Regions from separate parts of the Sphingobacterium sp. JUb56 genome, predicted to be linked through region 1. Evidence: riboswitches for the same ligand, from Rfam matches in the RefSeq annotation. Region 1 holds a riboswitch; each other region holds the start of a gene.
The links. Region 1 has a riboswitch for thiamine pyrophosphate ahead of thiM (hydroxyethylthiazole kinase). Riboswitches for the same ligand answer to the same signal wherever they lie in the genome.

Region 1 (3,178 bases):
ACATCTGCAGGATTTTTAGCTTTACTTTTAACATACGTTACGTTGGCATCAACAATTATTTTTCCTAATAGACGTTGTGATCCACGAAAATTAACGCTATTTCTTTTGAAATCATTGTTGGGTGTAATCCCTTTTGATGAATTATTGGAGTAAGATAGACGAAAAGAACCTTGTGGACTTCCGCCGGAAATACTTACAGAAGTATTTGTACTAGGTGCTAGACGATACGCGTCAAGCATATTGTTTGGTTGTGCAGAATAGACAATTTCGCGACCATCATTATCGAGTACGGTCTGACCTTGAAATCTGGGACCAAAGTTATAACCAGGAGCGGCAACCTGTAATTTTCCATCCGCTGTTTTTATAAAGTCCAAATCGCTACTGGTAGTACCAGGACCAAAATGATTTTGAAAATCTAAGGTTTTATATGCCTGTTCCCATTGGGTATTTTGAGTAATACTTACTCCCAATCCCTTTTGTGCAAACCCGCTTTTTGTGGTAATCAAAATAACACCATTTTGTGCACGGCTACCATAAAGAGCTGTTACCGCTCCCCCTCTTAATACTGTAATATTTTCGATATCATCGGGATTGAGATCTTTTAAGATATTTCCAAAATCTTGATTTCCACCTCGATTAGGTAAGACCATATCTGTGTCCATAAGAATATTGTCAATAACGACTAAAGGTTGGTTGTTATAAGGATCCAAAGAAGCACTACCACGGATACGGAAAATTGGTGTAGATTGAGGACCACCAACGCCAGATTGTACCTGTAGTCCAGGTACCATTCCCTGTAGTGCCGCAATCGGGTTTATCGCTCCTGTGCGACGGATATCATCTCCAGAAACTGTCGTAACGGCAGAACCAATTTGGCTTCTTTTACGCTGTGTAAATCCCGTTACAACGACTTCTTCCAACGAGCCCTCTTCGGGTTTGATAATCATGTTGATGATTTTACTATCGCCAATTTGTACTTCTTGAGCGACGTAACCAATGATGGTAAAACGAAGTGTCTCGCCTTTTTGGGCTTGGATGGTATAACTACCATCTTCTTTCGATTGAGTGGCTCGGGAAGTACCTTTTACGGTAATGGTGACTCCTGAAACTGGTCCAGTGGCACTCGTCACTTTTCCAGTGAGAGCTTGTTGTGCTTGCAGATTGGATATCGAAATGAGGGATACCGAAACCGCCATACAACAGGAGGTGTAAAGTTTTTTCATGTTACTGTAGGTTAAAAAAATAGGGGTTAGTAATATTTGATAAAATAACAGAAAAATGTTACAAGTTGCAAATCTTTTTAAAAAAAAAATTAAAGTTTCTTGAAGAAATAAAACATTATTAATAAATCAATAAAAGTAACTATTGATGTGGTTATATCTTTTTTTTGTTATTCAATATATTGATTATGATAAGTTTACTGAACTTTGTTCAATATGGTAGTGAGAATAATTTCGCTTCTTTTTGGGATAAGTTTATTTTTAAAAATAATAAACCATAGCTCTTTTTTCTATATCCAATGAAAAAGATTATAATAAATAGTTTACATGAAATTGTAATCTATAAAATAAGTATATATCTGACAATATAAATTTTATCTTTAAAGGGAAAATTAAAAAGTGTTGAAAATCACTCATAAATTATTAAAAACTATTCATTATAGGAATTGTTCGCTGATGTATTGTCTAGCATCATTTCATTATGAAATATAAACTTTGATAACTATAAGAATGAATGTTTATATTTTATATCTTTGTTATGCTTTAGGGGTATTCTAAAAAGAATTGAGAGAGTCCCTTTGAACCTGATACGGCTAATACCGACGTAGGGAAAAGCAATACAGTACACCTGTGCTGTTTTGTATGTGGTTTTTTCCTAAAGCATTCGATTTTTTACTAAATGAAATGAACATGGAAAAAACACTTTGGAAGTATATCCAACAAGTAAGAGCGCAATCGCCACTCGTACATAATATTAGTAATTTTGTGGTCATGAATAATACAGCCAATGCCTTGTTGGCTGTTGGTGCTTCACCCATTATGGCGCATGCTAAATCTGAAGTAGTCGAGATGGTCACGATCAGCGATTCACTTGTTATTAACATAGGAACATTAGACGAAGTGTGGTCTGAATCTATGTTATTGGCCGCAAATACTGCTTCTCAATTAGGAAAACCTTGGATTTTAGATCCTGTTGGAGCGGGGGCGACATCTTATCGCGATCATATTCTAAAAGAATTGCTTCGTGAAAAACCCACTGTCATAAAAGGTAATGCATCTGAAATTATCGCACTAAACAAATCTAATCTTATAAAGACGAAAGGAGTGGATAGTACTTCTCAAAGTGGTGAAGCAGTTTTGGCAGCATTGAATCTTCATCAACAATATGGTTCCATTGTTTGTATTTCTGGTGAAACAGATATCGTGATTTCTGGGAGTCAGGAGATTCATCTAAAAAATGGACATCTTTTGATGACAAAAGTAACCGGTTTAGGTTGTTCTGCAACTGCGATTATTGGGGCATTTATGGCTGTAATCACCAATAAAACAGAGGCTGTAACTGCTGCAATGGCTCTAATCGGAGTAGCGGGGGAGTTAGCTGAGAAGGAAAGTAATGGGCCGGGTAGTTTGCAAGTTAAACTTCTTGATAAACTATATAATATCACTGAGGCTGAATTTAATAATACATTAAAATTTGGCATATTATGAATTTAGATACATCTTTTCCTTATCAGCTATACCTCGTAATTTCAGAGCAGGATTGCCGTGGGAAAAATTTCCTTCACGTAGCAGAGAGAGCAATTCTGGGTGGTGTCGATGTCATACAGCTTAGAGAAAAAAATCTAACATCTGACCTATACTTAGCAAAAGCTAAACAATTGAAAGAGATTACAGATAAATACACAATTCCGCTAATCATCAATGATAATCTTGAAGTGGCCCAAAAAGTAGGTGCGGATGGTATTCACGTAGGTAACCGTGATATTTCTCCTCGTGGTATTAGAGAAGTCTGGTATAGCCCAAGACCTCTAGTCGGTTATTCTATTGAAAATCTTGAACAGTTAAAAAATGAGCAAATTCCATTATCCGATTACCTGGGTATCAGCCCTGTATTTAATACTGAAACGAAAAAAGACACTATCACCGAATGGGGGTTAAGAGGTATTGTCGAGATTCGG
Region 2 (3,178 bases), 2.6 Mb from region 1:
CCTGGACCTTCGATCATAACCTGTACATCATGTTTCCATGCTATTTTGGTCAACTCACCCAAGGTTTCTAATTCAGCAAATTGTGCAGCATCGTTAGCATCAGCTATAGAACCTGGTCGAAGTCCATCCCCTAGGGAAAAAGCAACATCATATTCCTTCATAATCTGACAGATCTCTTCAAAATGCGTGTAAAGGAAGTTTTCTTTATGATGGAACAGACACCATTTTGCCATAATCGAGCCACCTCGGGAAACAATACCTGTTACACGTTGTGCTGTTAAATGGATATAACGTAAAAGTACTCCTGCATGGATGGTGAAATAAGAAACCCCTTGTTCGGCTTGTTCAATTAGTGTATCTCTGAATATTTCCCATGTCAGATCTTCTGCAACGCCTTTTACTTTTTCCAAAGCTTGATATATAGGAACTGTACCAATTGGCACCGGAGAATTACGGATGATCCATTCGCGTGTTTCATGAATATTTTTACCTGTTGAAAGATCCATAATTGTATCAGCACCCCATCGGCATGCCCAGACAGCTTTATCAACTTCTTCTTCAATGCTTGAGGTAACGGCACTATTACCAATATTAGCGTTGATCTTTACCAAAAAGTTGCGGCCGATGATCATCGGTTCGCTTTCTGGATGATTAATGTTGTTTGGAATAATTGCTCTTCCGGCGGCAATTTCTTCTCTTACAAATTCAGGGGTAATTAATTTCTTTGGAGTACGGGCACCAAAACTGTGACCGGTGTGCTGATGATCCATACCTTTAGTTGCTGCTTCGATTTGCTCAATACGCTGATTTTCGCGAATGGCTACATACTCCATCTCTGGAGTTATGATTCCTTTTCTTGCATAGTGCAGTTGACTTACATTTTTACCCGCTAATGCTTTTTTAGGTCTATGGCTGTATTCAAAACGGAGTTCATCCAGGTCCGAGTCTGCCAATCTTTCTTTTCCATAATCTGAACTGATTTGTGATAAAACTTGAACATCTTTTCTGTCCAATATCCAATTTTCACGAGTTCTAGCAAGACCTTTGCGGATATCAATCTGTGCTTGTTCATCCGTATACGGACCAGAAGTGTCATAAATAGTGACTGGAGGATTGATTTCTATTCCACCCTTGCTAAGTTTGGTCGGACTTAATGTAATTTCACGCATGGCAACCTGAATAGGATAGAGCTGACCTGAAATATAGACTTTTTTTGAATTTGGAAATGGGGTCTGGGTAATGTTTTGTTCTAACATGATGGTATAGTAATAGGTATAAGAGATTTATCCGCCCTGTGTTGCAGCGATAATTAGAATTGAGTCCTGATGCTGTAGTTTGGTTGTTGCCCAAGCCGTTTTGGGTATAACCTGGTTATTAATAGCGACAGCAATGCCCTTGCTTTTTTCTGGGAATTCCAAAAGCATCAAACCTTCCAAAGAGGTGGGGGGCTGTTCAAAAAAACGTAATTGGTGATTAATTGTGAGTTCCATTCCTTTTAAAATTTTTAAATAAAAAACTTTAGGAATGGCCACAGTTGTGCCGGTATATGCACAATGAAGACATCTACTTTTCCCTACGCCAGTATGATCCGGATCAGGTTCTAAGGGTAAAATCTCAGCCTGCAAATTTTGCAGACACCCCTAAAGTTTCCACTAAACTAGGTAAAAAATCTCAATAAACGAAAAGAGGTAGATTTATTTTAGTCTGTCCATCTTTTTGTGACAGAACCATATACTTTAAGAAGTGAAGTGTTTTATTGATGGGGACTGCTGGTATAGCGAATAATGATTCTCCCTGGCAGAGGTGGAGTTATGGGCAGGGAGAATCAATGGCAAATACTATAAAATATGCTGGAGTTTAATATATTGAAGCAGCATAATGGTTTTGGCATCTTTGATTTCGCCATTATCAACCATTTGCATCGCTTCTTTTATAGGCAATTCCAAAACTTCAATATTTTCTTCCTCCTGTTCTAGCCCACCACCTTCACTGACTTTCATTTCTTTAGCATATTCGGCTATAAAGAAATACAGAATTTCTGTGACAGATCCAGGGGACATATAAGCTTCAAATATTTTACGTACATCTGTAATTTTATAACCCGTTTCTTCTTCAGTTTCTCTTCTGATGCAATCCTCGGCATTATCTTTATCCAACAAACCTGCACAAGCTTCAATCATCATACCGCTCTCATTTCCATTGACAAATGTAGGTAGACGAAATTGACGGGTAAGGATAACTGTTTTCTGTTCTTTGTTGTACAGTAAAATAGTGGCACCGTTTCCTCTGTCGTATGCTTCCCTGCTTTGACTCATAATGGTGCCGTCCTTTTTCAAATATTCGTAAGTGATCTTTCGCAAGACGTACCAATTGTCTGATAAGACCTTGGTTTCTGTGATTTTGATGTTATCTATCATGATTGAGGTATTTCAAATTCGCATTATTAATAATTGTCATATGCATATTTTTCAGTTCTTTTATACTTTTTTTCTAAAATACGGTGGACTTTTAAAAGTAAGTTGTCGATGGCTAAAGGTATATAAATTTATAAACTCCTAAAATTGTTTATATGGGAAAAATCGATCGTGTTGAAGGAAATTTTATTCAGTAGCGATTGCCTTATGAGCTGATATAAAATGATGAAGATCATGTAGAGGACAGGTTAAAAAGTACTTGAGATCTTAGATACATTTTATTGTGTATTTATAGAGGGTTTATAGAGATATACCTCTATGAACCCTCTATAAAACCTCTATAATATCACTATCACCTATCTAGAAATATACAAGATGGAAACAATAAAATGCAATGGTAAATCTATTGATATCAATAAAAAAATCAAAGGTCTATAAACAAGAAAAGCTCATCTTTTGGATGAGCTTTTCTTGTACCTAGGGCGGGAATCGAACCCGCACTTCCTTAACGGAAACAGGATTTTAAGTCCTGCGTGTCTACCAGTTCCACCACCTAGGCAGGTGATATTAATGTGGAGCGAAAAACGAGATTCGAACTCGCGACCCCAACCTTGGCAAGGTTGTGCTCTACCAGCTGAGCTATTTTCGCATTGCTAACAGTTAACAAGTTGTTTTCTGTTTTGGTGATGCAAATATAGAGCTAATAATTAAAAAAACAAATTTTAATATAAGCTTTATTGTCTTTTTTTTATAAGCCCTTTTCT
Region 3 (3,178 bases), 3.7 Mb from region 1:
GGTAAATATGACTGAATTGAATTTCTAGCCTGAGCTTTAAACAAATCAGGATTTTTCCCTATTACTTTAAAGAAATCGATAAATCCTCCCGTTTTATAACGAAACAATCTATTTTCTTCATCACTCTCTTGATTATGAATACTGATAATATTAACATCAGAAACTGCTTTTTTAAATTTCTTCAGAAGTATTTTCGAACAAGAATAAGGAGCATGTGGTGTAATTGAAGAATGTGCTGGATCAAATTCATGAATCAAATCCTTAGCCTCCTGCAATCGACCATCAGCTTCATCCGGCTCTACTCCGAAGACTTCGACAAAAGTGTGGTAAAGAATCTTACTAGACTCCTTAATGTTAGATGTGTTATCAGAATTCACGTGATCTCCAACTGCCACAATACCATTATTGTACATTTCTTCATCAGCAGCAGCCATCGCTTTATCAATCACTTTTAAAGAAGTGCCACGACTTGTCATAACCGAAGAAAGAAAAGCTGGTAATCCAGTTTTTTGCGGAATCGTACCCTTCATATGGGACAATTCTAAGTGACAATGCGCATTAATAAATCCAGGAACAATAACTCCTTCAAATTTTTCAATATGCTGGCCGCTCAATTCTACGTCTTTACTTTCATAAATCCCAAGGATTTCACCATCATCATTAACTTTTACCACTCCATCTTTAATAGGTAAAGATGTAATTGGTAAGATATAGGTAGCGCTAAAATATTTCATTATTATAAAAACTTTAATAGTTACTTAGCATTCAGGTCAACGCAAAGGAACTGTGGTTATTAACGTTAAAATTCGTGCCAAAATTTAGTAAAAAAAATATTACCATTAAAAAAAACAAATTTACACAATTAGTTTAATTATTTAATCGTGATAAAAATCAAAGACTTTTAGATAAATTAACTTATAAGAATGTAACATAAATTTAAACCTTAATAAAAACTCCCTTGTTGCTAAAAATAATTAACATGAGCTAAAAGTTTGAATTTTAGCATATTTTTTGAAGGTAGGGAATAAGTTTAAATTCAGCCAATATATTATCTAAAAACCACAATTTTATTCATTTTTGTAGCGATTCAATGACGTTATGTCAGTGAAGCATCAATAAATCATGGAATTATAAATGGACATCCTTTTAGTTATTAAAAAAAGAAACCGGATCAATACAGCTACTTTAAAATCCGAAAGAAGCTAAAGATAAAGCAACACAACATTCATCATAATACAATCCTATAAACGAAAATCTATTCCACTTATTTTTACGAGCAAAACAAATTGATATTCCAAAACTCAATTCCTCAACATCCATTTTTACATTATATTTTTAGTACAGATTTTATTTAATACCTTCGCATTATCAATAAGGGGTGCCTTGTTCTACGAACACGAATAAAGGCTGAGATTATACCCAACAATACATTTATGTGTTGTGCACCTGATCCAGATAATGCTGGCGGAGGGAAAAGGTTAGTTAAATAAGTGAAAAACTGTTGTAACCCCTAGCAATAGTTTGTTTAACTCAAAATTCAATTAAAAAACATGATTAAAAATTTAATCAGCACAGTGCTATTTCTAGGAATAACATTATCCGTATCAGCTCAAAACGCTTTATCCATCAAAGTCTTAGACAATGAAACAAAAAAATCGTTACAGGGCGCAAGTATCGTTCTGACAAAAAATCAGAGTAAGAATTTAACAACTGATCGAAATGGTACTTCAAAGTTTTCAGGATTACCTGATGGACAATACGCCATAACAATCTCTTACATAGGCTATAGTACAGAAAAGAAGCAGATTGATCTGGTACAAAATACTGATCTTGAAATCTTTCTAAAACCACGTGCTATAAAAACAGAAGAAGTCCTGGTCATGGCAACACGTGCCAAAAACAACTCTTCTACAACCTATAAAAATATTAGCAAACAAGATATCGCTAAAAACAATTTCGGACAAGATATTCCATACCTACTAGATCAAACACCATCTGTCGTCATAGGATCGGACGCAGGAGCAGGTATAGGATATACAAATATGAAAATAAGAGGATCTGATAATGCCCGCATAAATGTAACATTGAATGGAATTCCGTTGAATGACGCGGAAAGTATGGGCTCATTCTTCGTCAATCTTCCCGATTTTGCATCCTCTACCGAGAGTATCCAGATTCAAAGAGGAATTGGAACTTCTACAAACGGGGCGGGATCATTCGGGGCATCACTAAACATACAATCCAATACACTCGAAAAAGAGCCGTACGTAGAATTCAACAACTCTTTCGGCTCCTATAATTCTTGGAAAAATACTTTGAAAGTAGGTTCAGGACTACTAAATAATAAATTTGCCTTTAATGTTCGCCTCTCACGTATCTTGAGCGATGGTTATATCGACCGAGCATCTTCCGATTTAAAGTCTTTTTATGTAGATGGAGGTTATTATAGTGACAAACATATTTTAAAGGCCATTGTATTCTCTGGCAAGGAAAAAACATATCAATCTTGGTACGGAACACCAGAGCCAAGATTAAACAATGATGTAGAGGGGATGAAAGATTATGCCGTCAATGATGGCTATACACAGCTAGAAACAGAAAATCTATTAAATTCTGGTCGCACTTACAACAAATACCTATATAAAAACCAAACAGACAACTACACGCAAACACATCACCAGTTACATTACACCAATTTTATCAATGAAAAACTAATTTTTAATGCGGCATTACATTACACCAGAGGTGCAGGCTATTACGAAGAATTCCGACCTGAAGACGACTTTTCAAAATACAATTTACCACCAGTCATTTCAGGAACCGATACCATCAAACAAACCGATTTGGTAAGGAGAAGATGGTTAGATAATTACTTCTATGGGACTACCTTTTCCTTCAACTATAATCCTTCACAGACAATAAAATTGACATGGGGTGGAGCTACAAATCAATATAAGGGAGATCATTACGGTGAAATAATCTGGGCAAAATATGCTTCCGCTAGCAACTTAGGGGATAAATACTATCTCAATGATGCTAAAAAAGATGACATCAGCACATTTCTGAAAGCAGACTTTACATTCGAAAAATGGTTATTATTTGCGGATATACAGTATCGTAATATTAATTACCAAGTAAAAGGTGATGACGATAAAATCAAAGGAATGGATTTTAAAAG

Region 2: it holds a riboswitch for thiamine pyrophosphate, as region 1 does, so the genes downstream of both, thiS (sulfur carrier protein ThiS) here and thiM (hydroxyethylthiazole kinase) in region 1, are expected to answer to the same signal.
Region 3: it holds a riboswitch for thiamine pyrophosphate, as region 1 does, so the genes downstream of both, FHR29_RS19035 (TonB-dependent receptor) here and thiM (hydroxyethylthiazole kinase) in region 1, are expected to answer to the same signal.

What each region holds. Positions count from the first base shown of each region.
Region 1 is NZ_JACHWL010000001.1:806,814-809,991, forward strand. Features, by position in the region: gene FHR29_RS03090 (SusC/RagA family TonB-linked outer membrane protein) at 1-1,223, opposite strand, end outside; TPP riboswitch at 1,756-1,848, shown strand; gene thiM (hydroxyethylthiazole kinase) at 1,911-2,708, shown strand; gene thiE (thiamine phosphate synthase) at 2,705-3,178, shown strand, end outside.
Region 2 is NZ_JACHWL010000001.1:3,365,815-3,368,992, reverse strand. Features, by position in the region: gene thiC (phosphomethylpyrimidine synthase ThiC) at 1-1,256, opposite strand, end outside; gene thiS (sulfur carrier protein ThiS) at 1,284-1,532, opposite strand; TPP riboswitch at 1,554-1,652, opposite strand; gene nudK (GDP-mannose pyrophosphatase NudK) at 1,839-2,417, opposite strand; tRNA gene FHR29_RS14375 (tRNA-Leu) at 2,889-2,973, opposite strand; tRNA gene FHR29_RS14370 (tRNA-Gly) at 2,988-3,063, opposite strand; gene FHR29_RS14365 (regulatory protein RecX) at 3,163-3,178, opposite strand, start outside.
Region 3 is NZ_JACHWL010000001.1:4,466,335-4,469,512, forward strand. Features, by position in the region: gene FHR29_RS19030 (amidohydrolase family protein) at 1-734, opposite strand, end outside; TPP riboswitch at 1,365-1,490, shown strand; gene FHR29_RS19035 (TonB-dependent receptor) at 1,551-3,178, shown strand, end outside.